2 regions of the Pseudomonas sp. MF7453 genome follow, and region 2 is predicted to be linked to the other one. Evidence: predicted binding sites of a transcription regulator. Region 2 holds the regulator's gene; the other holds the start of a gene.

Region 1 (12,058 bases), on a different contig from region 2:
GGCTTGCTGAAGCTGGATAGATTGACCGTTGAGCAGGTTGGCTTCCTGGCACTGGGTAAGCAACTGATTGAGTTCCTTGCTTTGGGCCAGTAATCGATCGCCGACTGAGGAGTGGCTGGCCAGTTGTGCCAGGCCGTCGTGGTCGGCAGGCAGGCCCAGGCTGATGAGTATCTGGCTGCGCGTCTTGCCGTGTTGTTCGAGCAACACAATCAGCGACTGCTTGCGTGCCAGTATTTCTTCGAGCAAAGGCATGTCCCGGCCGTACAGGGCCAGGGATTCTTCCTTGAGCAGCTCAAGCAACTGGTGCGTCGGCGCCAGATCATCAATGATCAGTTGAAGCAGATGTTCGTCGTGGTGCATGGCTGGCCTTGGGTTTTAAGCGTCCAAAAGCCCAGCGCAGGCTTTTGCCTAGCGCTCGGCTTCGAAGTTAAGCAGCTTGCTGGCTACACGGTTGCTGTCGACTTTGTAGCTACCGTCGGCGATGGCCTGTTTCAACTCGGCCACGCGGGCTTTATTGACAACGGGCTGGTCGCGCAGCGAGTCAGTGACCTTCTGCAATTGTTGAGCCTCATTGCTCAGGTGTACCGATTCCCCGCTTTGGCTGGCGCTGGGCTGCTCTGCCTTGGCGGGCAGCGGCTGGGGCTTGGCTTCTACGCTGTCCTTGGCACCGTTGGTGCGCGTATTGCCCGGCAAGGCCTGGGTGTTATTTAAACGACTGAAATCAATGACCATGGTGAAAAAACCTCTGGGTATTTGGACGCTTGCCATGTTTTCGGCCATACCCGGGCAAACTTTAGGCTCGATTGACAATAAACCTGTACCGCACGACATCCAACGCACAGTGTAGGAAAAGCCGGCCTGTGATTCCAGTAATCTATAAAGCCACTTCGACCTGACCCGGCGCCGTAACTCGCGCCTTGATCACACGATTGGAGTTGAGGTTCTTCACGCGAATCTGTTCGCTCATACCGCCGTTGGACAGTGCCTCGCCTGGCATCCTCACATTCAGCCCGCCACTGCTGGCCGAAATCACCACCTGATCACCCTTGCGAATCACTTCGGCCTGTTCCAGGTGAACCAGGGTAATAACTTGGTCGGTAACCATTGGTCGGGTGAGCCTCTGCCCGATAGCCTGATCCACCGAAGTCAGGTAGCCCTGGTTGATCAGGCTGATGTCGCGCTCGCGCAGGGCCACGTCCTCGTAGCCGATGATGCCGGTGCGTTTCAATGGCCGCGCGACCACTACCACATCGCGGAACAATTTCACCTGAGCCGGCACGAATACCGTCCACGGTGAGGCGCCTTCACAGCGAACTTTTACCGTTACGCGCCCGATGGGCTGGGCCGGGCTTTCCAGGGTGGCTGTCAATTCCTTGTCGCACATCGGCATGCGCAAGCGCGGGTCCAACTGGCTGACCTGGATTTCATAACGTCCCGGGGTCTGCGTGGTCGCCAGATAATCTTCTACAGTGAATTCAAGAAAGCCCTGGGTGACGCCGATAAGGAGATCAGGCAGCGTGACATTATCGGCGCGCGCGGTAGCGCCAAGGCTCAAAGCAAGCAGCGCCATCACGGCGCAGAGCAGCCTGCGGTGGCTAGGGCGTCGGGAAACTGTCGTTTTAATATCCATGTTTAATAAATAGCAAAGCTCGTGCCGTTTAGTGTTGGGTACGCGTCGTACCCCCAGGATTTAGGAGTCAGGGCATGGCAGGTGTAATGGATTCAGTAAACCAGCGCACACAGCTGGTAGGGCAGAATCGCCTGGAGTTGTTGCTTTTCCGCCTGGATGGCAAGCAGTTGTACGGCATCAACGTATTTAAAGTGCGGGAAGTGCTGCAATGCCCCAAGCTGACGATCATGCCCAAGTCCAGCCCGGTGGTGTGCGGCGTAGCCAACATCCGAGGCGCGACTATCCCCATTCTTGACCTGGCGATGGCCACGGGCTCGGCGGGTTTGCAAGACCGCGAGAACCCCTTTGTGATCATCACCGAGTACAACACCAAGACCCAGGGTTTCCTGGTGCGCTCGGTGGAGCGGATCGTCAATATGAACTGGGAAGAGATCCATCCGCCTCCCAAGGGCACGGGGCGCGATCACTACCTGACGGCGGTGACACGGGTCGATAACCAGTTGGTTGAAATCATCGACGTGGAGAAAATCCTCGCCGAAGTGGCACCGACGTCCGAAACCATCTCTGTGGGTGTGGTGGATGCCGAGACTGCGCACAAGGCGGTGTCCCTGCGCGTATTGACCGTGGATGACTCCTCGGTGGCGCGCAAGCAGGTCACACGCTGCCTGCAGACCGTCGGTGTAGACGTGGTGGCCCTCAATGATGGTCGCCAGGCCCTGGATTACCTGCGCAAGCTGGTGGACGAAGGCAAGAAGCCCGAAGAAGAATTCTTGATGATGATCTCTGACATCGAGATGCCGGAAATGGACGGCTACACGCTCACGGCCGAGATACGTAACGATCCACGCATGCAAAAACTGCATATCATCCTGCATACTTCGTTGTCGGGGGTATTCAATCAGGCAATGGTCAAGAAGGTCGGTGCTGATGACTTCCTGGCCAAATTCCGTCCTGATGACCTCGCATCCCGGGTAGTCGACCGGATCAAGGCAGCAGATCACGGCTAGGGGATTTCCCCCGGCGATCACACGATTTAAGAGGCGGCATCATTGTCTACGGGTAATTTGGATTTCGAACAGTTCCGGGTCTTCCTGGAAAAAGCCTGTGGCATATTGCTCGGTGAAAACAAGCAGTACCTGGTATCCAGCCGTCTCAACAAACTGATGGAACAGCAGGGCATCAAGTCCCTGGGTGAGTTGGTCCAGCGGATCCAGGGGCAGCCGCGCAGCGGGCTCAAGGAAATGGTGGTCGATGCAATGACCACCAACGAAACCCTGTGGTTTCGCGATACCTACCCCTTTGAAGTGCTCAAGAACAAAGTGCTGCCGGAAGCCATCAAGGCCAGCCCGGGCCAGCGCCTGCGCATCTGGTCGGCTGCCTGTTCCTCGGGCCAGGAACCCTACTCGATCTCGATGTCCATCGACGAGTTCGAGCGAACCAACATGGGCCAGTTGAAAGCCGGCGCGCAAATTGTCGCGACCGACTTGTCCGGCACCATGCTCACCAACTGCAAGACCGGTGAGTACGACAGCCTGGCCCTGGGCCGCGGTTTGTCCCAGGAGCGCCTGCAGCGTTATTTCGACCCCAAAGGCGCAGGGCGTTGGGCGATCAAGGCACCGATCAAGAATCGCGTCGAGTTTCGCTCGTTCAACCTGCTCGACAGCTACGCCAGCCTGGGCAAGTTCGACATGGTGTTCTGCCGCAACGTGCTGATCTATTTCTCGGCCGAAGTGAAGAAAGACATCCTGTTGCGCATCCACGGCACTCTCAAGCGCGGGGGTTACCTGTTCCTCGGTGCTTCCGAAGCCTTGAACGGTCTGCCGGATCACTACCAGATGGTGCAATGCAGCCCAGGAATCATCTACCAGGCCAAGTAGCTTGGGGTGTATGCAGTAAAACTGTGGGAGCCGGGCTTGCCCGCGATAGCGTTTTGTCAGTCGACGAATAGGTCGGCAGGCACTCCGCCATCGCAGGCAAGCCAGCTCCCACATTTGTTTTCTCGGCAAGCTGGCGTAAAGCGGCAAGTCCCATTGCCGCTTTAATGGCGCTACGCGGAAATCGCTTGCCGCTTTTCTGGCATAGTCACCGGCAACTCCCCTCGAAACCCTTGATATACGGGCTCCCGCAAGACTGGCACGCACCTTGCTATAACCCTGCTAACGAACAGCAGGTCAGCCTAAAGGTTTCCGCCATGAGCATCAGCTTCGATAAAGCGCTCGGTATCCATGAACAAGCCCTGGGCTTTCGCGCCCAGCGTGCCGAAGTCCTGGCCAATAACATTGCCAACGCCGATACCCCGAACTACAAGGCTCGGGACCTGGACTTCTCTGCCGTGCTCGCCGCACAGCAGGACAAGACCAAGAACGGCACCTTCGCCTTGAACATGACCAACAGCCGTCATATCGAAGCGCAAGGTTTGAGCAAGGGTGACGAGTCGTTGCTGTATCGCACGCCGATGCAGCCGTCGATCGACCAGAACACCGTCGATGCGCAGTTGGAGCAATCGAACTACGCCGAGAACTCGGTGAACTTCCAGGCCAGCTTTACCCTGCTCAACAGCAAATTCAAAGGGCTGATGTCAGCCCTGCGTGGAGAATAAGCCATGTCCCTGTCCAGTGTTTTCAATATTGCCGGCAGTGGCATGAGCGCGCAGACCACGCGTTTGAACACCGTCGCCAGTAACATCGCCAACGCCGAGACCGTCTCTTCGAGCATTGACCAGACTTACCGTGCCCGTCACCCGGTGTTCGCCACCATGTTTCAGGGTGGCCAGGCCGGCGGCGGCGATTCGTTGTTCCAGAACCAGGACGCAGCCGGCTCCGGCGTGCAGGTACTGGGTGTGGTCGAAGACCAGAGCAACCTGGAGGCCCGTTACGAGCCCAACCATCCAGCCGCGAACGAAAAGGGTTATGTCTACTACCCCAACGTCAACGTGGTTGAAGAGATGGCAGACATGATCTCTGCCAGTCGCTCGTTCCAGACCAATGCGGAAATGATGAACACCGCCAAGACCATGATGCAGAAGGTCCTGACCCTGGGTCAGTGATAAGGGGCGCCAAATAATGGCCATCGTTGATACGTCAAACAACACGGCAGTCCAGGACCTGTTCAATTCCAAGGTCAAGGACGCTTCGAACAATGTAGCGAATGTTTCCAAAGCGGCCACTGGCAACCAGGCGCTGGGCAAGGACGCATTCCTGCAGTTGCTGGTGACCCAGCTGAAAAACCAGAACCCGCTGTCGCCTCAGGACAACGGCGCGTTCGTGGCCCAACTTGCGCAGTTCAGCAGTCTGGAAGGCATCAACACCCTGAACGACTCGGTGAATAACATCTCCAGCAACTTCAGCTCTTCGCAGGCGTTGCAGGCTTCGTCGCTGGTGGGGCGGTCGATCATTATCCAGACCGACAAAGCCATGGTTGATACCAGCAAGAGCATGAACGGTTCGGTGGAGGTGCCATCGGCGGTGGGTAACGTTTCCATCAAGATCACCGACAAGGACGGCAACGTCGTGCGCACCGTGGATATGGGCGCACAAAGTGCCGGCAGCCAGAGCTTTATCTGGGATGGCAAGAACGACAAGGGTGAGGTCGCTCCAGCCGGCACCTACACCTTCAATGCCTCTACCAAGAACGACAAAGGCGACGCGGTGGCCCTGGCCACCTCGCTGCCGGCCACGGTCACCAGCGTGACCTTGAGCAAGACCGGCGGCGAAATGCTGCTCAACCTTGCAGGCGGCATGGGCAGCGCCAAGCTGTCGCAAATTCAGACTATCGGTACATAGAGCCGGCTAAATACGGCAGAGGGAGAGAAACATGTCTTTTAATATCGGCCTTAGCGGCCTCTATGCGGCCAACAAACAACTGGACGTGACCGGCAACAACATCGCCAACGTCGCGACCACTGGCTTCAAGTCATCCCGTGCGGAGTTCGCTGATATTTACGCAGCCTCCAAGCTGGGTACCGGCCAGAACACCATCGGCAACGGTGTGAACCTGGCGGCGGTGTCTCAGCAGTTCACCCAAGGCGACGTCAACGGTGGCGGCGGGATCCTCGACATGGCGATCCAGGGCGGCGGTTTCTTCGTGCAGAAGGGCAGCGACGGCTCGCTGGAGTACACCCGCAGCGGTGCTTTCCGTGCGGACAAGGACGGCTACATCACCAACAACACCGGCACTTCGCGTCTGCAGGGTTATGCCGCCGATGACAACGGCAAGATCGCCAAGGGTGGCCTGGTTGACCTGCAACTGAACCTGTCGAACCTGCCACCGAAGGCGTCCACCAAGGTGGACTCCTCCAGTAACCTGAACTCCTCGGAACCGGTGATCGACCAGACCAAGAAGCCGTTCGATCCCACCAAAACCGAGACCTTCACCACCCAGTACAGCACCACGTTGTACGACTCTCAGGGTAACGCCCACCCGATGGTGCAATACCTGGTGAAAACCGATGCCAACCAGTGGCAGTCCTACACCTTGATCGACGGCCGCAACCCTGACGGTTCCGCGCCTACCGGTACCGGTGCTGATGTGAAAGCGCCAGTGCCGTCGACGCTGGCCTTCGATGGTGCCGGTAATCTCAAGAGCATCATGACCGGCGGCGTGGCCGGCACGACCTTGACCATCAAGGATTGGGTACCCGGCACCGTGACTGACGGCGTGTGGAAGGCCAACGATGCTACGGCGAACGCGGATGGCATCGCCATCAACATGGCCAACATTACCCAGTACAACTCGGCCAGCTACCGTAACCCGCCGGTCACCGATGGTTACGCCACCGGCCAGATCACCGGCCTGAAGATTGATGGCAGCGGTGTGCTGTTCGCCACCTTCAGTAACCAGCAGAGCAAGGCCATTGGCCAGATCTCCCTGGCCAGCTTCAACAACGAGCAGGGCCTGCAACCAGCTGGCGGTACGACCTGGAAAGAAACCTTCGCATCGGGCCAGCCGGGTTACGACGCGCCGCAAGCTGGCACACTGGGCTCGATCAAGGCCTCCTCCCTGGAAGCTTCCAACGTCAACCTGACCAACGAGCTGGTGGACCTGATCAAGGCCCAGAGCAACTACCAGGCAAACGCAAAAACCATCTCCACCCAAAGCACCATCATGCAGACCATCATCCAGATGACCTGATAGGTTAGTGCTTCAAAATGTGGGAGGGGGCTTGCCCCCGATAGCGGTGTATCAGCCAAGTAGCCATTGACTGACACCACACTATCGGGAGCAAGCCCCCTCCCACATTTGTATCTGCTTCATGCTGCCAATCAGTTATTGATCGAGCAGCAGCGCAACAGGGGCTTTATGCCCGCCCAAGAAAAAGCCCCCGATACACCCTAGGTGTATCGGGGGCTTTTCTGCCTTGGGTGGTTAAACCCAGGGCAGGTTCAGCTTATTGGCAAGCTTCGCAATCCGGCTCGTCAATCGCGCAGGCTTTTGGCACTGGCGCCGGACCGGCCGGGGCAGCGAGAACCGAATCATCACCATGGTTGCCGCTGGAAACAGCGTTCAGCTTACCGGTGTTGATGGTCGACTTCTCGGTGCTGGTCGCGGCCAGGGCACGGAGGTAGTAAGTGGTTTTCAGGCCACGGTACCAAGCCATGCGGTAGGTCACATCCAGCTTCTTGCCCGAAGCGCCGGCGATGTACAGGTTCAGTGACTGAGCCTGGTCGATCCACTTCTGACGACGGCTGGCGGCGTCAACGATCCACTTGGTATCCACTTCGAAGGCTGTCGCGTAGAGCTCTTTGAGTTCTTGCGGGATGCGTTCGATCTGCTGTACGGAACCGTCGTAGTACTTCAGGTCGTTGATCATGACCGAGTCCCACAGGCCGCGAGCTTTCAGGTCGCGAACCAGGTACGGGTTGATCACGGTGAATTCGCCCGACAGGTTCGATTTCACATACAGGTTCTGGTAGGTCGGTTCGATCGACTGCGACACGCCAGTGATGTTGGCGATGGTGGCGGTCGGTGCGATGGCCATGATGTTGGAGTTACGAATACCTTTCTGCACACGGGCACGTACCGGTGCCCAGTCCAGGGTTTCGTTGAGGTCAACGTCGATGTACTTCTGGCCACGGGCTTCGATCAGGATCTGTTGCGAGTCCAGCGGCAGGATGCCTTTGGACCACAGCGAACCCTGGAACGTCTCGTAGGCGCCGCGCTCGTCGGCCAGGTCGCAGGAAGCCTGGATCGCGTAGTAGCTGACCGCTTCCATGGACTTGTCGGCGAACTCGACGGCTGCATCGGAACCGTAAGGAATGTGCTGCAGGTACAAGGCGTCCTGGAAGCCCATGATCCCCAGGCCAACCGGACGGTGCTTGAAGTTGGAGTTCTGCGCCTGTGGCACCGAGTAGTAGTTGATGTCGATCACGTTATCGAGCATGCGTACGGCGGTGTTGACGGTGCGTGCAAGCTTTACGGTGTCCAGCTTGCCGTTGACGATGTGGTTCGGCAGGTTGATCGAGCCCAGGTTGCAAACGGCGATCTCGTCCTTGTTGGTGTTCAAGGTGATTTCGGTGCACAGGTTCGAGCTGTGGACCACGCCCACGTGCTGCTGCGGGCTGCGCAGGTTGCATGGGTCCTTGAAGGTCAACCATGGGTGGCCGGTTTCGAACAGCATGGACAGCATTTTGCGCCACAGGTCTTTGGCCTGGATGGTCTTGAACAGCTTGACCTTGCCTGGGTACTCGGTGAGGGCTTCGTAGTACTCGTAGCGCTCTTCGAAGGCCTTGCCGGTCAGGTCGTGCAGGTCCGGCACTTCGGATGGCGAGAACAGGGTCCACTTGCCGTCATCGAAGACGCGCTTCATGAACAGGTCCGGGATCCAGTTGGCGGTGTTCATGTCGTGGGTACGACGACGGTCATCACCGGTGTTCTTGCGCAGCTCGATGAACTCTTCAATGTCCATGTGCCAGGTTTCCAGGTAGGCACATACAGCGCCTTTGCGCTTGCCACCCTGGTTCACGGCGACGGCGGTGTCGTTCACCACTTTCAGGAACGGTACAACGCCCTGGGACTTGCCGTTGGTGCCCTTGATGTACGAACCCAGTGCACGCACCGGGGTCCAGTCGTTGCCCAGGCCACCGGCGAATTTGGACAACATGGCGTTGTCGTGGATCGCGTGGTAGATGCCCGACAGGTCATCCGGCACGGTGGTCAGGTAGCAGCTCGACAGCTGTGGACGCAGGGTACCTGCGTTGAACAGGGTCGGAGTCGACGACATGTAGTCGAAGGACGACAGCAGGTTGTAGAACTCGATCGCACGGTCTTCCTTGTTCTTCTCTTCGATCGCCAGGCCCATGGCCACGCGCATGAAGAACACTTGCGGCAGTTCGAAGCGGATGCCGTCCTTGTGGATGAAGTAACGGTCGTACAGGGTTTGCAGACCCAGGTAGGTGAACTGCTGGTCGCGCTCGTGGTTGATCGCCTTGCCGAGTTTTTCCAGGTCGAAGGTGGCCAGGATCGGGTTCAGCAATTCGAATTCGATACCCTTGGCGATATAGGCCGGCAGGGCTTTGGCGTACAGGTCAGCCATCTCGTGGTGGGTGGCGCTGTCGGCGACTTTCAGGAAACCCAGGCCTTCGGCGCGCAGGGTGTCCATCAGCAGGCGCGCGGTCACGAACGAGTAGTTCGGCTCGCGTTCAACCAGGGTACGGGCGGTCATCACCAGCGCGGTGTTGACGTCGGTCAGGGCCACGCCGTCGTACAGGTTCTTCAGGGTTTCGCGCTGGATCAGGTCACCATCGACTTCTTCCAGACCTTCGCAGGCCTCGGTGATGATGGTGTTCAGGCGGCCCAGGTCCAACGGGGCAAAGCTGCCGTCAGCCAGGGTGATGCGGATCGACGGGTGCGCTTGTACGGCAGCTTCTTCGGCCGGGGAGCGTACGGCACGCTCCTTGGCGCGCGAATCGCGGTAGATCACGTAGTCGCGGGCCACTTTCTGCTCGCCGGCACGCATCAGGGCCAGTTCAACCTGGTCCTGGATTTCTTCGATATGGATGGTGCCGCCCGAAGGCATGCGACGCTTGAAGGTCGCGGTGACCTGTTCGGTCAGGCGGGCAACGGTGTCGTGGATGCGCGACGAAGCAGCAGCGGTGCCGCCTTCAACTGCAAGAAACGCTTTGGTGATAGCGACGGTGATTTTGTCATCGGTATAAGGAACGACAGTGCCGTTACGCTTGATCACACGCAGTTGGCCAGGTGCAGTGGCGGACAGATCCAGATTCGAATCAGCGGCCTGCGGCACGGAGCCTTGCGGGTTCTCGCGAGTTGTGTCGGTTTGCATGGGGGGTTGTCTCCACATTCTATATTTATTTGGGCACCATCAAGGTGCCCACCGTTCCGTCCTGAAGCACTTACAGCAGGCCTGGGCCTGGCATAACAACTTCGGGACAGGAGGAAGGGAGCTCATCGCGCCGCTTCCATGCCGAAGTCTTTTGGCTCGGGGCCGGGGAGCCCTTCGCCGTATTCCTGGTGGGTGACAGTGGCCTGGTTCAAGCCCTGCAACACCCGTACCGTCTTCTGCCAATCGGGCTGGAAAACGGCTGCCATCCGCGTGCGCGGTTTGGGCTTTGAAAAAATGCTTTGGTTCAACCAAACGTGAGCAAGAAAGCGCTTGAGTTTCTGGTCTGACTTGTGTTTGGTTTTTCGCTTAAAACCCTACATGTAGGGTTTTTTTAGCGCCGAGGTACAAGATAATGCGTTTTCGGGGGGTTAGCAACGCACTACCTGTGGATAACGCTGTGAGTAAAATGTGTATGAATCATGGAACACCCGTGTAGGCCGCATTACTACTGGATCACACCGTTTGTCACCGAATATTCCAAGGTACAAACCGCCGCTTGGAATTTTGAGGGCGCGAACCCTATCACAAAAAAACGCCATCACCGAATGGAATTCCCGGCTTGTGTTTAAGGGTTGGGCCATGGCTACAATCGGCCTTTGTTATGCCCTCAAAACATGACAAGCAGGCTATGCCTGCTGAAGATCAATATGTGGGAGCTGGCTTGCCTGCGATGGCGGTGTATCAGCCACCCACAGGCTCGCTGACCCACCGCCATCGCAGGCAAGCCAGCTCCCACACCGACCGTATTTCACATTCGATTGTGTCGGCCAGAAGAAATTCTAATAACAACGAGGTAGGGCATGGAGCAGGAAGCCTGGCAAATACTGATCATCGAGGATGACGAGCGACTCGCCGAGTTAACCCGTGAGTATCTGGAAAGCAACGGCCTGCGCGTTTCGGTGGAAAGCGATGGTGCAAGGGCCGCAGCGCGCATCATTGCCGAACAGCCAGACCTGGTAATCCTCGACCTGATGCTGCCCGGCGAAGATGGCCTGAGCATCTGTCGCAAAGTTCGCGAGCGTTATGAGGGCGTGATCCTGATGCTCACCGCGCGCACCGACGACATGGACCAGGTACAGGGCCTGGACATGGGCGCCGACGACTATGTGTGCAAGCCCGTGCGCCCGCGCCTGTTACTGGCGCGTATTCAGGCCCTATTGCGGCGCAGCGAGCCGGCGTTACCGGCAGCGGGGGAAAGCCAGCGCCGCCTGCAGTTCGGCCCGCTGGTGGTGGACAACGCGCTGCGCGAAGCCTGGCTGCACGATGGCGGGATCGAACTGACCAGCGCCGAATTCGACCTGCTGTGGCTATTGGTCGCGAATGCCGGGCGCATCCTGTCCCGGGAAGAAATCTTCATCGCCCTGCGCGGCATTGGCTACGACGGTCAGGACCGCTCCATTGATGTGCGCATCTCGCGCATTCGGCCGAAGATCGGCGACGACCCGATCCACCCACGCCTGATCAAGACCATCCGCAGCAAAGGCTACCTGTTCGTCCCCGAAGCCGCTGCCGACATGTCGCTGTGAACTCGATCTTCCTGCGCATCTACGGCGGCATGTGCGCGGCGCTGATCCTGGTGGCGTTGCTCGGCGCCCTGGCGTTGCACCTGCTCAACGACGTGCGCAGCGGCCAATACCGCGAGCGCCTGGCCCACGGCACCTTTGCCCTGATGGGCGATAACCTGCAATCGATGAACACCATCGAGCGGCTGCGTGCATTGGCAGTGTGGGAGCGCTTGCTGGGCATTCCACTGGAGCTGCGCACGTTCACAGAGGCGCAACTGGACCTTGGCCAGCGCAACCGCCTGCAACGCGGCCAGGTGCTGGTGGAACAGACCGGCCCTCATGCGGCGCGGGTACTGCGACTGGTCAGTGAACAGGAACAACTGGTGCTCACCGGTGAAGTACAGCAGATCAGCGAGCAATTGGCCCGTGCGACTATTTACCTGCTGGCCGACGAACTGGTGCGTTTTCCTGTGGCCGAGCAGCCGCAACGTCTGGCTGACATCAAACAGGCCAAGGGCTTTGGTTTTGAGATGCACTTGGTGGCCCTTGATCAGGCCGACATGGACGACGACCAGCGCCGTC
Region 2 (12,058 bases):
GTGGGCACATGCGGTAAGGATGGGCAGTCGGTGCCGGTCGGCGTAGGCCAGCCAACCTTGAAAATTGATGCGATCACCGTGGGTGGCACGGGGTCGTAAGAGTGCGAGCTTCGGGTGGCGAAGACCGCCACCCGGGGAAGAGGATCAACGCAGGCCGCGTTGAGTCTCGTCCAGCTCACGGATGTACTTGAAGATTTTACGGCTGGTGGCCGGCGCCTTGTTATGCGCCTGCTCGTGCTGGGCCTGACGGATCAGGGAGCGCAGTTGCTGGCGGTCCGCATCCGGGTAGTCCATCACGAATTTCTCCAGCACGGCGTCATCGCCCGCGATCAGGCGGTCACGCCAACGTTCCAGGTTATGGAAGCGTTCGTTGTACTGGCGAGTGGAGGCATCGGTTTGATCAAGCAAGGTCAGAATGGCGTCAATGTCCTGATCGCGCATCAGTTTGCCGATAAACGAGATGTGCCGTTTGCGCGCGATATTCGCGGTGTGCTTGGGCGCATCCGCCAGGGCCCGGCGCATTTCGTCGGTCAATGGCAGTTTGGCAATCAAATCTTTTTTGAGCGTTGTAAGGCGCTCGCCGAGGTCAACCAGAGCATGCAGCTCGCGTTTGACCTGGGTTTTGCTTTTCTCCCCATCGAGGGAGTCGTCGTAAGAATCAACCATGGTGGCAGTCCGCAAAGAAACGCCGCCATGATAACCAGTCGGGGGCCGCTTGTCCGGCCCGGTCGCTCGATGGCCTTAACCGAAAGCAGAATTTGAGTGGAGAAAACCATGAGTGCAGCCCAAAGCGTCGGTCCGCAAGCGTTACCGGCACTGCAGGAACAAGTCGAGCAGATCCTCGCCGAGGCCAAGCGCCAGGGGGCCAGTGCCTGTGAAGTGGCGGTGTCGCTGGAGCAGGGGCTGTCGACTTCGGTGCGTCAGCGGGAAGTGGAAACCGTCGAGTTCAACCGCGACCAGGGGTTTGGCATTACCTTATACGCAGGACAGCGCAAAGGCTCGGCCAGCACTTCGGCCAGCGGCCCGGAAGCGATTCGCGAGACCGTCGCCGCTGCGTTGGCGATCGCCAAGCACACCTCCGAAGATGAAAGCTCGGGGCTGGCCGACAAGGCGTTGATGGCCAGGGACGTGCAGGATTTCGACCTGTTTCACGCCTGGGATATCACCCCGGAGCAAGCCATTGAACAAGCGCTGATCTGCGAGGCGGCGGCCTTTGATACCGACCCTCGGATCAAGAATGCTGACGGCACTACGCTGAGCACCCACCAGGGCTGTCGTGTGTACGGCAACAGCCATGGTTTTATCGGCGGCTATGCGTCCACGCGTCACAGCCTCAGTTGCGTGATGATCGCCGAAGCCAACGGCCAGATGCAGCGTGATTACTGGTACGACGTGAACCGCCAGGGTGATTTGTTGGCGGACCCCGTCAGCATTGGCCAACGGGCTGCCCAACGTGCCGCCAGCCGCCTGGGCGCACGCCCGGTGCCGACCTGTGAAGTGCCGGTGCTGTTTTCTGCAGAGCTGGCCGGTGGTTTGTTCGGTAGCTTTCTGGGGGCGATTTCCGGTGGCAACCTGTATCGCAAGTCGTCATTCCTTGAGGGCGCAATCGGCCAGAAACTGTTTCCTGAGTGGCTGACCATTGATGAGCGCCCGCATTTGATGCGTGCGATGGGCAGTTCTTCGTTCGATGGTGATGGCCTGGCGACCTATGCCAAGCCGTTTGTCGAGAACGGTGAGTTGGTCTCCTATGTGTTGGGCACTTATGCCGGTCGCAAGCTTGGCCTGCCGAGTACCGCCAACTCCGGCGGCGTGCATAACCTGTTTGTAACCCATGGCGATGAGGACCAGGCTGCATTGCTGCGACGCATGGGGCGCGGCTTGCTGGTGACTGAGCTGATGGGCCAGGGCCTGAATATGGTCACCGGCGATTACTCACGGGGCGCGGCAGGTTTCTGGGTGGAAAATGGTGAAATTCAATTCGCCGTCCAGGAAGTGACGATCGCCGGCAACATGCGCGACATGTTCAAGCAGATCGTCGCTGTGGGTAATGATCTGGAACTGCGCAGCAATATCCGCACGGGGTCTGTGCTGATCGAGCGGATGACGGTCGCCGGCAGCTAACCTCTACCGGACTCAACAAAAAGGCGCGCCATCCCAAGGATGGCGCGCCTTTTTTATTGCTCATGGCACGGAGGTTTTAATCGGTCACGCTTGTTTTGATTCTCAATATCATTTAATAATAAATATCATTACCGAGTGAGTGTGGATCATGAGTTCTGTCCTGCATGAGGATCCGTACCTGGAAAGCTGGCGCTGGATGAGCCGCCAGATCCGCTGTGGCCTGGATCCCAATGAACCTCGCCTGATCGAACATTACCTCAATGAAGGTCGATACCTGGCCTGTTGCACCGCGACCCATCCGTGGACGATCGCCGAAACGTCATTTCGCCTGCTGATCGACACCGCCAGCGATATCGCACTGCCCTGGCATTGGCGCTCGATGTGCCTGGACCAGGCGTGGCGCCCGCTGCGCGACCTGGAAAAACTCTCCCACTGTGCCTGCCGCCTCAAGCGCTGGCAGACCTTTGCCTGGCAATTGGCGACCTGCGAATTACTGCCTTCGATTTCCGTTTCTGACTTGGTGCAAGGATCTAATGATGAGTAACACCCGTATCGAACGCGACAGCATGGGCGAACTGCATGTGCCGCAAGACGCGTTATATGGCGCGCAAACCCAGCGTGCGGTGAACAACTTCCCGATCAGTCATCAGCGTATGCCGGCGCAATTCATCCGCGCCCTGATCCTGGCCAAGACGGCTGCGGCCAAGGTCAACGTCGACCTCAAGCAGATCAGCGAAGGGCAGGGCAAGGCCATTGTCGACGCCGCCCAAGGCTTGCTGGAAGGTGATTACATGCAGCACTTCCCGGTGGATATCTTCCAGACCGGTTCTGGCACCAGCTCCAATATGAACGCCAACGAAGTGATTGCGACCCTTGCCAGCCGTTTGCTCGGCGAGGCGGTCAACCCCAATGATCACGTCAACTGCGGCCAAAGCAGCAACGACATTATTCCCACCACCATTCACGTCAGCGCCGCCCTGGTACTGCATGAGCAAACGCTGCCGGCCCTGCTGCACCTGGTGCAAGTGATCGAGCAGAAGGCCGAAGAGGTGCATCCGTTCATCAAGACCGGTCGCACCCACTTGATGGACGCCATGCCGGTACGCATGAGCCAGGTGCTCAATGGCTGGGCGCAACAGCTCAAGGCCAATATCGGCCACCTGCAGGACCTGCTTCCGGCCTTGCAGGCACTGGCCCAGGGCGGCACTGCGGTGGGCACCGGGATCAACGCGCATCCTGAATTTGCCGGGCGTTTCAGTCAGCAACTGAGCCGTTTGACCGGGGTCGAGTTCACGCCAGGCAAGAACCTGTTTGCGCTGATTGGCTCTCAGGACACTGCCGTCGCAGTTTCCGGCCAGTTGAAAGCCACTGCGGTGTCACTGATGAAGATCGCCAATGATCTGCGCTGGATGAACTCCGGCCCACTCGCCGGTCTCGGTGAAATCGAGCTGGAGGGCTTGCAGCCTGGCTCGTCGATCATGCCGGGCAAGGTCAACCCCGTGATACCCGAAGCCACGGCGATGGTGGCCGCGCAGGTTATCGGCAATGACGCTGTCATCACAGTGGCCGGTCAGTCGGGCAACTTCGAACTGAATGTGATGCTGCCGATCATCGCCCAGAACCTGCTCAGCAGCCTTGAATTGCTCGCCAACTCCAGTCGTTTGCTGGCGGACAAGGCCATTGCCAGCTTCAAGGTCAACCAAGCCAAGCTCAAGGAAGCGCTGTCGCGCAACCCGATCCTGGTCACCGCCCTTAACCCGATCATTGGTTACCAGAAGGCCGCTGAAATTGCCAAGCAGGCTTACCAGCAAGGCCGTCCGGTCATCGATGTCGCCCTTGAGCACACCGACCTGCCGCGCAGCCAACTGGAAGTCCTGCTGGACCCCGAAAAGCTCACGGCTGGCGGCGTGTAACTAACGACCCTGCTTTGGAGGCTCACCATGGAGCACTGGAAACGTACGATCGAACGGGCCAATCGCTGCTTTATGGCGGGCGAGTTGGTGGATGCTCGCGAGGCCTATCTGCAAGCCCTGGCCCTGGCTCAGGTATTGTTTGAACGCTGGGCGGATGCCGACGAAGCAGTGGCGGCCTGCGTCATTTCCCATCACAACCTGGCAGACCTGCACTTGCGCCTGAATCAACCCGAGGAAAGCGCGGAATACCTCTGCGCCATTCACCAGCGTTTGTTGCAGACCCTGCAAGACCCGCGGCTCAACCCGAGGTTGCGCGAGGCAGCGTTGCGCCAGAGCAGCAAAACCTACGTCGAGCTGTTGAATTTCATCAGCGATCACGGCGAGTACCCCCGCACCCACCGGTTGCTGGGCGATGCTGCGCCGCAGTCGCCCTCGTCTCACTATGGAGCCCATTGATATGACTTACACCCTGCCGGCCCTGCCTTACGCCTATGACGCCCTTGAGCCGCATATCGATGCGCAAACCATGGAGATTCACTACACCAAGCATCACCAGACCTACATCAATAACCTGAATGCTGCGGTGGAAGGCACCGAATTCGCCGGATGGCCAGTGGAGAAGCTGATTTCCAGCGTACAGAAATTACCGGAGAAATTGCGCGCTGCCGTGGTCAATCAGGGAGGCGGCCACGCAAACCACTCGTTGTTCTGGGCGGTCATGTCGCCTACAGGAGGCGGTAAACCCGAAGGCGCGCTGGGCAAGGCGATCGATGAGCAATTGGGCGGTTTCGACCGTTTCAAGGAGGCATTCACCAAGGCCGCGTTGACCCGTTTCGGCAGTGGTTGGGCCTGGTTGAGCGTGACCCCGCAAGACACCCTGGTCGTGGAAAGCAGCGGCAACCAGGACAGCCCGCTGATGAACGGCAATACGCCCATCCTCGGTCTGGACGTGTGGGAACACGCCTATTACTTGCGGTACCAGAACCGTCGCCCTGAATACATCAATGCGTTCTACAGCGTTATCAACTGGCCGGAAGTTGCTGCCCGCTACCAGGCCGCCTTGGCCTGACATTCACTCCAAAACAAGATCTAAGGGCGACTATGGGCACTGAAACACTGGCGATCAGCAGCGTACGAATGTTCCGTTATGCGTTCGGCTCACTGCTGTTATTGGCAGGGACTGCATTGCTGGTGGCCCATGGGCTGGCCTGGTTGGACCTTGAGCCGCGCATCCTGCGCGCTTTGCAGGGCGGTGCCATTTGCGCGCTTGGCACTGCACTGGGCGCGGTGCCGGTGCTGGTGATCCGGCGGATGCCGGCGGCGTTGAGCGATACCTTGCTGGGCTTCGGCGCGGGCGTGATGCTGGCGGCGACGGCCTTTTCGTTGGTCGTGCCGGGTATTGCCGCGGCCGAAGGCCTGGGGATTTCGCCGTGGGGCGCGGGTGGGCTGATCAGCTTCGGTATCATGCTGGGCGCATTCGGGTTGTATCTGGTAGATCGCAAGGTCTGCGGTGCGAGCCCCGAGATGCTGGTGGGGACGCTGGATAAACCGGTGATCCCGCCGCGCATCTGGCTTTTTGTGTTTGCCATCATCGCGCACAACATTCCCGAAGGTATGGCAGTGGGTGTCTCCGCGGGTGGAGGCATGGCGGATGCCGACAGTCTGGCCATGGGCATTGCGTTGCAGGATGTACCCGAGGGCTTGGTAATTGCGCTGGTACTGGCAGGGGCGGGAATGTCGCGGGTCAAAGCGTTTTTGATTGGCGCCGCATCAGGATTGGTTGAACCGGTATTTGCGGTACTTTGCGCCTGGCTGGTGAGCCTGGCCGAGGTGTTGCTGCCCCTGGGACTGGCGCTGGCCGCCGGTGCAATGTTGTTGGTAGTGACCCATGAAGTGATCCCCGAGTCGCGCCGAAACGGCCACGAAAAGCTAGCGAGCCTGGGGTTATGTATCGGATTTTGCCTGATGATGGTGATGGATACAGCTTTAGGATAAATCCCGTCCTATGTAGGAGCGAGCTTGCTCGCGAAGAATGCCCACGCGCCGCAGGAAACCAGAATGCCCGCATTATCGTTGACGTTCTTCGCGAGCAAGCTCGCTCCTACATCATCGGCGGTTATTCACCTTCATCGAATTTGTTATTGATCAGCTCAACCAATGCGTCCATCGCTTCCTGCTCTTGCTCGCCTTCAGTACTCAGATGAATGCTGGTGCCCTTGCCGGCCGCCAGCATCATCATCGCCATGATGCTCTTGCCATCGACCATGGACTCCGGTGAGCGCCCAGCACGGATCTGGCAGGGGAACTGCCCGGCCACGCCGACGAATTTAGCCGACGCCCGGGCGTGCAGGCCCAGCTTGTTGATGATTTCAATTTCCAGAGCGGGCATCGCGCAGGTGTTCCTTTCAGCTTAGGTCGCGGTGGCGAACCTGGACATTCTTGAGGGTTTGTTGCAGCACCTGGCCCAGCCGTTCAGTCAGGTAAACCGAGCGGTGGTGGCCGCCTGTGCAGCCGATGGCGATGGTCACGTACGCACGATTGCTTGCGGCAAAACGCGGCAACCATTTCAGCAGGTAGCTGGAGATATCCTGGAACATCTCTTCCACATCCGGTTGTGCCGCCAGATAGTCGACGACGGGCTGATCCAGACCGGATTGATCGCGCAACTCCGGCTTCCAATAAGGATTGGGCAGGCAGCGCACATCGAACACCAGGTCGGCATCGACCGGCATGCCACGCTTGAAGCCAAACGACTCGACCAAAAACGCCGTCCCCGGCTCGGGCTGGTTCAAAAGGCGCAACTTGATCGCATCGCGCAACTGATACAGGTTCAGGTTGGTGGTGTTGATTTTCAAGTCGGCCAGATCAATGATCGGCCCCAGCAGCTTGGTCTCGTCTTCAATGGCTTCGGCCAGGGAGCGGTTGGCGCTGCTCAGCGGATGGCGTCGACGGGTTTCGGAGAAACGCTTGAGCAAGGTTTCTTCATCGGCATCCAGGTACAGCACATCGCAATGAATGTGCTTGGCGCGCACCTCTTCGAGCAGCTCTGGAAACCGCGAGAGGTGGCTGGGCAGGTTGCGGGCGTCGATCGACACAGCGACCAGCGGTTGCGCCAGTTCGGTGTGGATAAGAGCGCGTTCTGCCAACTCCGGCAGCAGACCCGCCGGCAGGTTGTCGATGCAATAGAAACCGTTGTCCTCAAGCACATTGAGGGCGGTGCTTTTACCTGAGCCGGAGCGGCCGCTGACGATGATCAAACGCATGATTACTGCCCGTTTTGTTCATCCAGGACGACCTGATACAGCGCCTCGCTGCTGCTGGCACTGCGCAACTTGTCACGTACTTCCTTGCGGTCGAGCATACTGGCTATCTGACGAAGCAGTTCCAGGTGCGCATCGGTGGCGGCTTGCGGGACCAGCAGCACGAACAGCAGGTCAACCGGGGCACCGTCGATGGCGTCGAAGTCGATGGGTTTTTCCAGGTGCAGAAGGGCGCTGACCGGGGTCTCGCAGCCTTCGAGACGGCAGTGAGGAATGGCGATGCCGTTGCCAAAACCGGTGGAGCCGAGTTTTTCACGGGCAATCAGAGCCTCGAAAACATCTTGCATCTCCAGCTCAGGCACTTGGCTGCTGATCAGGTTGGCAATTTGTTCGAGGGCGCGCTTTTTACTGCCGCCCGGCACGTTCACGAGGGAACGGCCGGGGGTCAGGATGGTTTCAAGTCGGATCATGGGGGGAGAGTTAACGACCTGTGCCTTGGAGCAGGCTCAGATTCTTTTCCTTATGCTTTTTGAGTTGGCGGTCGAGCTTGTCGGTGAGCAAGTCAATCGACGCATACATGTCTTCATGCTCTGCATTGGCAACCACTTCGCCACCGGGGATCTGGAGGGTCGCTTCGATTTTCTGCTGAAGCTTGTCGACCTTCATGATGACCTGCACGTTGGTGATCTTGTCGAAATGGCCTTCAAGTTTCCTCAGCTTCTGCTCGACATAGTCGCGCAGTGGAGGAGTGACTTCTACATGGTGTCCACTGATGTTGACTTGCATACAGCTTCTCCTTCGTTGCCAGTGCATAAAGCGGCGGGTGGGAATACCCGCCACTGGAACGCTGTGGCCCGCCTGTCACATCAACCGCTTGCGCTCGCTGGAAGGCGCGATACCAAGAGACTCGCGGTACTTGGCGACGGTTCGACGGGCGACCTGAATGCCTTGTGCCTCCAGTAAACCAGCGATCTTGCTGTCACTCAACGGCTTTTTCTGATTTTCCGCGGCAACCAGTTTTTTGATGATCGCGCGGATCGCCGTGGACGAGCATTCGCCGCCTTCGGAGGTGCTGACGTGGCTGGAAAAAAAGTATTTCAGCTCATAAATACCGCGCGGGGTATGCATGAACTTTTGCGTGGTCACCCGTGAAATCGTCGATTCATGCATGCCGACTGCTTCGGCGATATCGTGCAACACCAAAGGCTTCATGGCTTCGTCGCCGTATTCCAGGAAGCCGCGCTGGTGCTCGACAATTTGGGTAGCGACTTTCATCAGGGTTTCGTTGCGGCTTTGCAGGCTCTTGATGAACCACCGCGCTTCCTGCAACTGGTTGCGCATGAAGGTGTTGTCGGCGCTGGTATCGGCGCGGCGCACAAAGCCTGCATATTGCGGGTTGACCCGCAGGCGTGGCACCGACTCCTGGTTCAACTCCACCAGCCAGCGCTCGTTGTCCTTGCGCACGATCACGTCGGGAACCACGTATTCGGCTTCGCTGGATTCAATCTGCGAGCCCGGGCGCGGGTTGAGGCTCTGCACCAGCTCAATGACCTGGCGCAAGTCGTCTTCCTTGAGCTTCATGCGGCGCATCAACTGGCTGTAGTCGCGGCTGCCCAGCAGATCGATGTAGTCGCTGACCAGGCGCTGGGCCTCTGTGAGCCAGGGCGTCTTGGCCGGCAGTTGGCGCAGTTGCAGCAAGAGGCACTCACTGAGCGTGCGGGCGCCGATGCCGGCGGGCTCGAATTGCTGGATGCGGTGCAGGACGGCTTCAATCTCGTCCAGCTCGATGTCCAGCTCCGGGTCGAAGGCTTCGAGGATCTCGTCGAGGGTTTCGTCCAGGTAACCCTGGTTATTGATGCAATCGATCAGCGTAACCGCGATCAGGCGATCAGTGTCCGACATCGGCGCCAGGTTGAGTTGCCACAGCAAGTGGCTCTGCAGGCTCTCGCCGGCCGAAGTGCGGGTGGTGAAGTCCCACTCGTCATCATCATTGCTCGGCAGGCTGCTTGCGCTGGTCTGGTACACGTCTTCCCATGCGGTATCCACGGGAAGCTCGTTGGGAATGCGTTCGTTCCATTCGCCTTCTTCCAGGTTGTCCACTGTAGGGGCGGTTTCCTGGTAGGAGGGTTCCTGCACGTCGGGGTTGGGTTTTTGCTCGATGTTGTCGGCCAGCGGGTCGGCATTGTCGAAGTCGTCGCCTTCTTCCTGGCGTTCGAGCATCGGATTGGACTCCAGGGCCTCCTGGATTTCCTGCTGCAGGTCCAGGGTCGACAATTGGAGCAGGCGGATGGCCTGTTGCAGCTGCGGTGTCATCGTCAGCTGCTGGCCCATTCTCAGGACTAGCGATGGTTTCATGGCAGGGGCTTAACACCTTATTCGCCGGCGCAATGCGCCATCCACGACAGGGCGCGTGAGCGCCAAACATAAGCAAATTATATGCCTGATATCAGGGCCTTTGCCTAGAGCGCGGTAACAATAAAAAAACCAAGGTTTCTATTGACTCCTGCGCGCTCCGGCAAAAGGCGCGATATCACTTCGTCTACAGGCGGAACTCGTGACCCAGGTAAACTTCCTTGACCAGCTCATTGGCCAGGATGGTCTCGGCGTCGCCTTCAGCAATCAACTGGCCATCGTTGACGATATAGGCGGTTTCACAGATATCCAGCGTCTCACGGACGTTGTGGTCGGTGATCAGCACACCAATGCCCTTGGCCTTGAGGTGGTGAATGATCTGCTTGATATCGCCCACCGAAATCGGGTCAACACCGGCAAACGGTTCATCCAGCAGGATGAACTTCGGTGCGGTGGCCAGGGCGCGGGCGATTTCCACGCGGCGGCGCTCACCACCGGACAAGCTCATGCCGAGGTTGTCGCGAATGTGGTTGATGTGGAACTCCTGCAACAGGCTTTCCAGCTCTTTGCGGCGGCCGTCGCGGTCGAGTTCCTTGCGGGTCTCGAGGATCGCCATGATGTTGTCGGCCACCGACAGTTTGCGGAAGATCGATGCTTCCTGGGGAAGATAGCCGATACCGGCGCGTGCACGACCGTGCATGGGCTGGTGGCTGACGTCCAGGTCGTCGATCAATACGCGACCCTGATCGGCCTGGACCAGCCCGACAATCATATAGAAGCAGGTGGTCTTGCCGGCACCGTTGGGGCCGAGCAAACCGACGATCTGGCCGCTGTCGATCGACAGGCTGACATCACGTACCACCTGACGGCTTTTATAGGCCTTGGCCAGGTGCTGGGCTTTCAGGGTCGCCATTACTCGGCCTTCTTCTTCGGCTGGATAACCATGTCGATGCGTGGACGAGGTGCGGTGACCTTGTTGCCATTGGCGCGACCGGCCTGAGCGACCTGGGTCTTGGTGTTGTAGACGATTTTCTCGCCTTCGGTCGAGTTGCCGTCGGCGCTGAGCACTTTGGCCTGGTCGATCAGGACGATGCGATTCTGCTGGGCATGGTATTGAATGGTCTTGCCGTAGCCTTTCATCGGGCCTGGATCTTCTGCCTTTTGCTTCTGTTCGAAGTAAGCCAGGTTGCCCACTGAGGTTACGACATCGATATCGCCGGCCTGGGTGCGCGTCAGGGTCACCGTATTACCGGTAATCTTCATCGAGCCCTGGGTAATGATCACACCGCCGGTGTAGGTGGCTACACCTTGCTTGTCATCGAGCTGCGCATCGTCAGCCGAGATGTGGATCGGTTGCTGGCTATCGTTCGGCAGAGCCCAGGCGCTCACGCTTCCCAGTGCTGCGCCCAGACCGAGCAAAATAGGGAGAGTTTTAACGAGCCTCATACTGTCCTCTTACGTTCGATAGCAGGTGTATCCTGCTTTCTTTCAAATACGCTTTCATTCCCTTGCCAGTCGATACACCGCCAGCGCCGTCGATTCTAACGTCTTGCTCGGTCTGCGCATATTGCTTCTGTGGGAATACGGTCATGCGACTGCTGGTAATGATGGTGTCGCGGTTCTGCGCGTCTGTACGTGCGACGCGAACCGAGTCGATCAGTTCAACTTCGGTACCGTCCGGGTTGACCTCGCCACGCTTGCTGGTGACATGCCATGGAAATTCGGTGCCGCGATACAGGTTCAGGTCCGGATTGGTCAGCAGGCTGACTTCAGAGGCCTTCAAGTGCTCGACCTTGTCCGACGTCATTTCATACTGCACCTTGCCGTCCGGCAGGAACTGAATGCTGTAGGCGTTGGTGGCGTAATAGTCGATAACACCTTCGTCAACCTGCGCAACAGGCTTGTCGAGAAAGCGCTCCGGGCTGATATTCCAGTAGCCCACCGCCAGGAACAGCGCGGCAATGACCCCGAACAGCAGGAAGTTGCGAATCTTTTTGCTCAGCATATAACGCTCTATAGGTAGGCGGCGTGGGCTGCTTCAAGGCTGCCCTGGGCACGCAGGATCAACTCGCAGAACTCGCGGGCAGCACCTTCGCCGCCACGGGCGGTGGTGATGCCATGGGCGTGTTCGCGCACAAACGCCGCGGCATTCGCGACCGCCATGCCCAGGCCCACCCGGCGAATCACCGGCAGGTCGGGCAGGTCGTCACCCAGATAGGCGACTTGTTCATAGCTTAGGTTGAGTTGGCCAAGAAGCTCGTCCAGTACCACCAGTTTATCCTCGCGGCCCTGATACAGGTGAGCAATTCCGAGGTTTTGTGCGCGGCGTTCCACAACCGGCGTCTTTCGACCGCTGATAATCGCCGTTTGCACGCCCGCCGCCATCAGCATCTTGATGCCCTGGCCATCGAG

Evidence for each region. Region 2 encodes sigma-54, which starts transcription at its own class of promoters, with help from an activator protein. Its sites were predicted from a motif close to ANTGGCATNNANNTTGCTNT; they were not measured.
Region 1: the regulator sigma-54 is predicted to act here: its motif matches at 3,760-3,779, upstream of flgB (flagellar basal body rod protein FlgB).

The regions. Positions count from the first base shown of each region.
Region 1 is NZ_JAEKCN010000010.1:2,779-14,836, forward strand. Features, by position in the region: gene JFT63_RS16495 (flagella synthesis protein FlgN) at 1-360, opposite strand, end outside; gene flgM (flagellar biosynthesis anti-sigma factor FlgM) at 409-732, opposite strand; gene flgA (flagellar basal body P-ring formation chaperone FlgA) at 875-1,630, opposite strand; gene JFT63_RS16510 (chemotaxis protein CheV) at 1,705-2,637, shown strand; gene cheR (protein-glutamate O-methyltransferase CheR) at 2,680-3,507, shown strand; gene flgB (flagellar basal body rod protein FlgB) at 3,822-4,229, shown strand; gene flgC (flagellar basal body rod protein FlgC) at 4,233-4,676, shown strand; gene flgD (flagellar hook assembly protein FlgD) at 4,693-5,412, shown strand; gene flgE (flagellar hook protein FlgE) at 5,444-6,760, shown strand; gene JFT63_RS16540 (ribonucleoside-diphosphate reductase subunit alpha) at 7,017-9,911, opposite strand; gene JFT63_RS16545 (hypothetical protein) at 10,034-10,177, opposite strand; gene JFT63_RS16550 (response regulator) at 10,772-11,497, shown strand; gene JFT63_RS16555 (ATP-binding protein) at 11,494-12,058, shown strand, end outside.
Region 2 is NZ_JAEKCN010000008.1:70,712-82,769, reverse strand. Features, by position in the region: gene tldD (metalloprotease TldD) at 1-99, shown strand, start outside; gene yjgA (ribosome biogenesis factor YjgA) at 145-666, opposite strand; gene pmbA (metalloprotease PmbA) at 775-2,121, shown strand; gene JFT63_RS14235 (hypothetical protein) at 2,270-2,665, shown strand; gene JFT63_RS14230 (class II fumarate hydratase) at 2,658-4,034, shown strand; gene JFT63_RS14225 (hypothetical protein) at 4,062-4,490, shown strand; gene JFT63_RS14220 (superoxide dismutase) at 4,492-5,103, shown strand; gene JFT63_RS14215 (ZIP family metal transporter) at 5,136-6,029, shown strand; gene JFT63_RS14210 (HPr family phosphocarrier protein) at 6,151-6,423, opposite strand; gene rapZ (RNase adapter RapZ) at 6,440-7,297, opposite strand; gene ptsN (PTS IIA-like nitrogen regulatory protein PtsN) at 7,300-7,764, opposite strand; gene hpf (ribosome hibernation-promoting factor, HPF/YfiA family) at 7,775-8,080, opposite strand; gene JFT63_RS14190 (RNA polymerase factor sigma-54) at 8,156-9,649, opposite strand; gene lptB (LPS export ABC transporter ATP-binding protein) at 9,834-10,559, opposite strand; gene lptA (lipopolysaccharide transport periplasmic protein LptA) at 10,559-11,092, opposite strand; gene lptC (LPS export ABC transporter periplasmic protein LptC) at 11,079-11,651, opposite strand; gene JFT63_RS14170 (KdsC family phosphatase) at 11,660-12,058, opposite strand, start outside.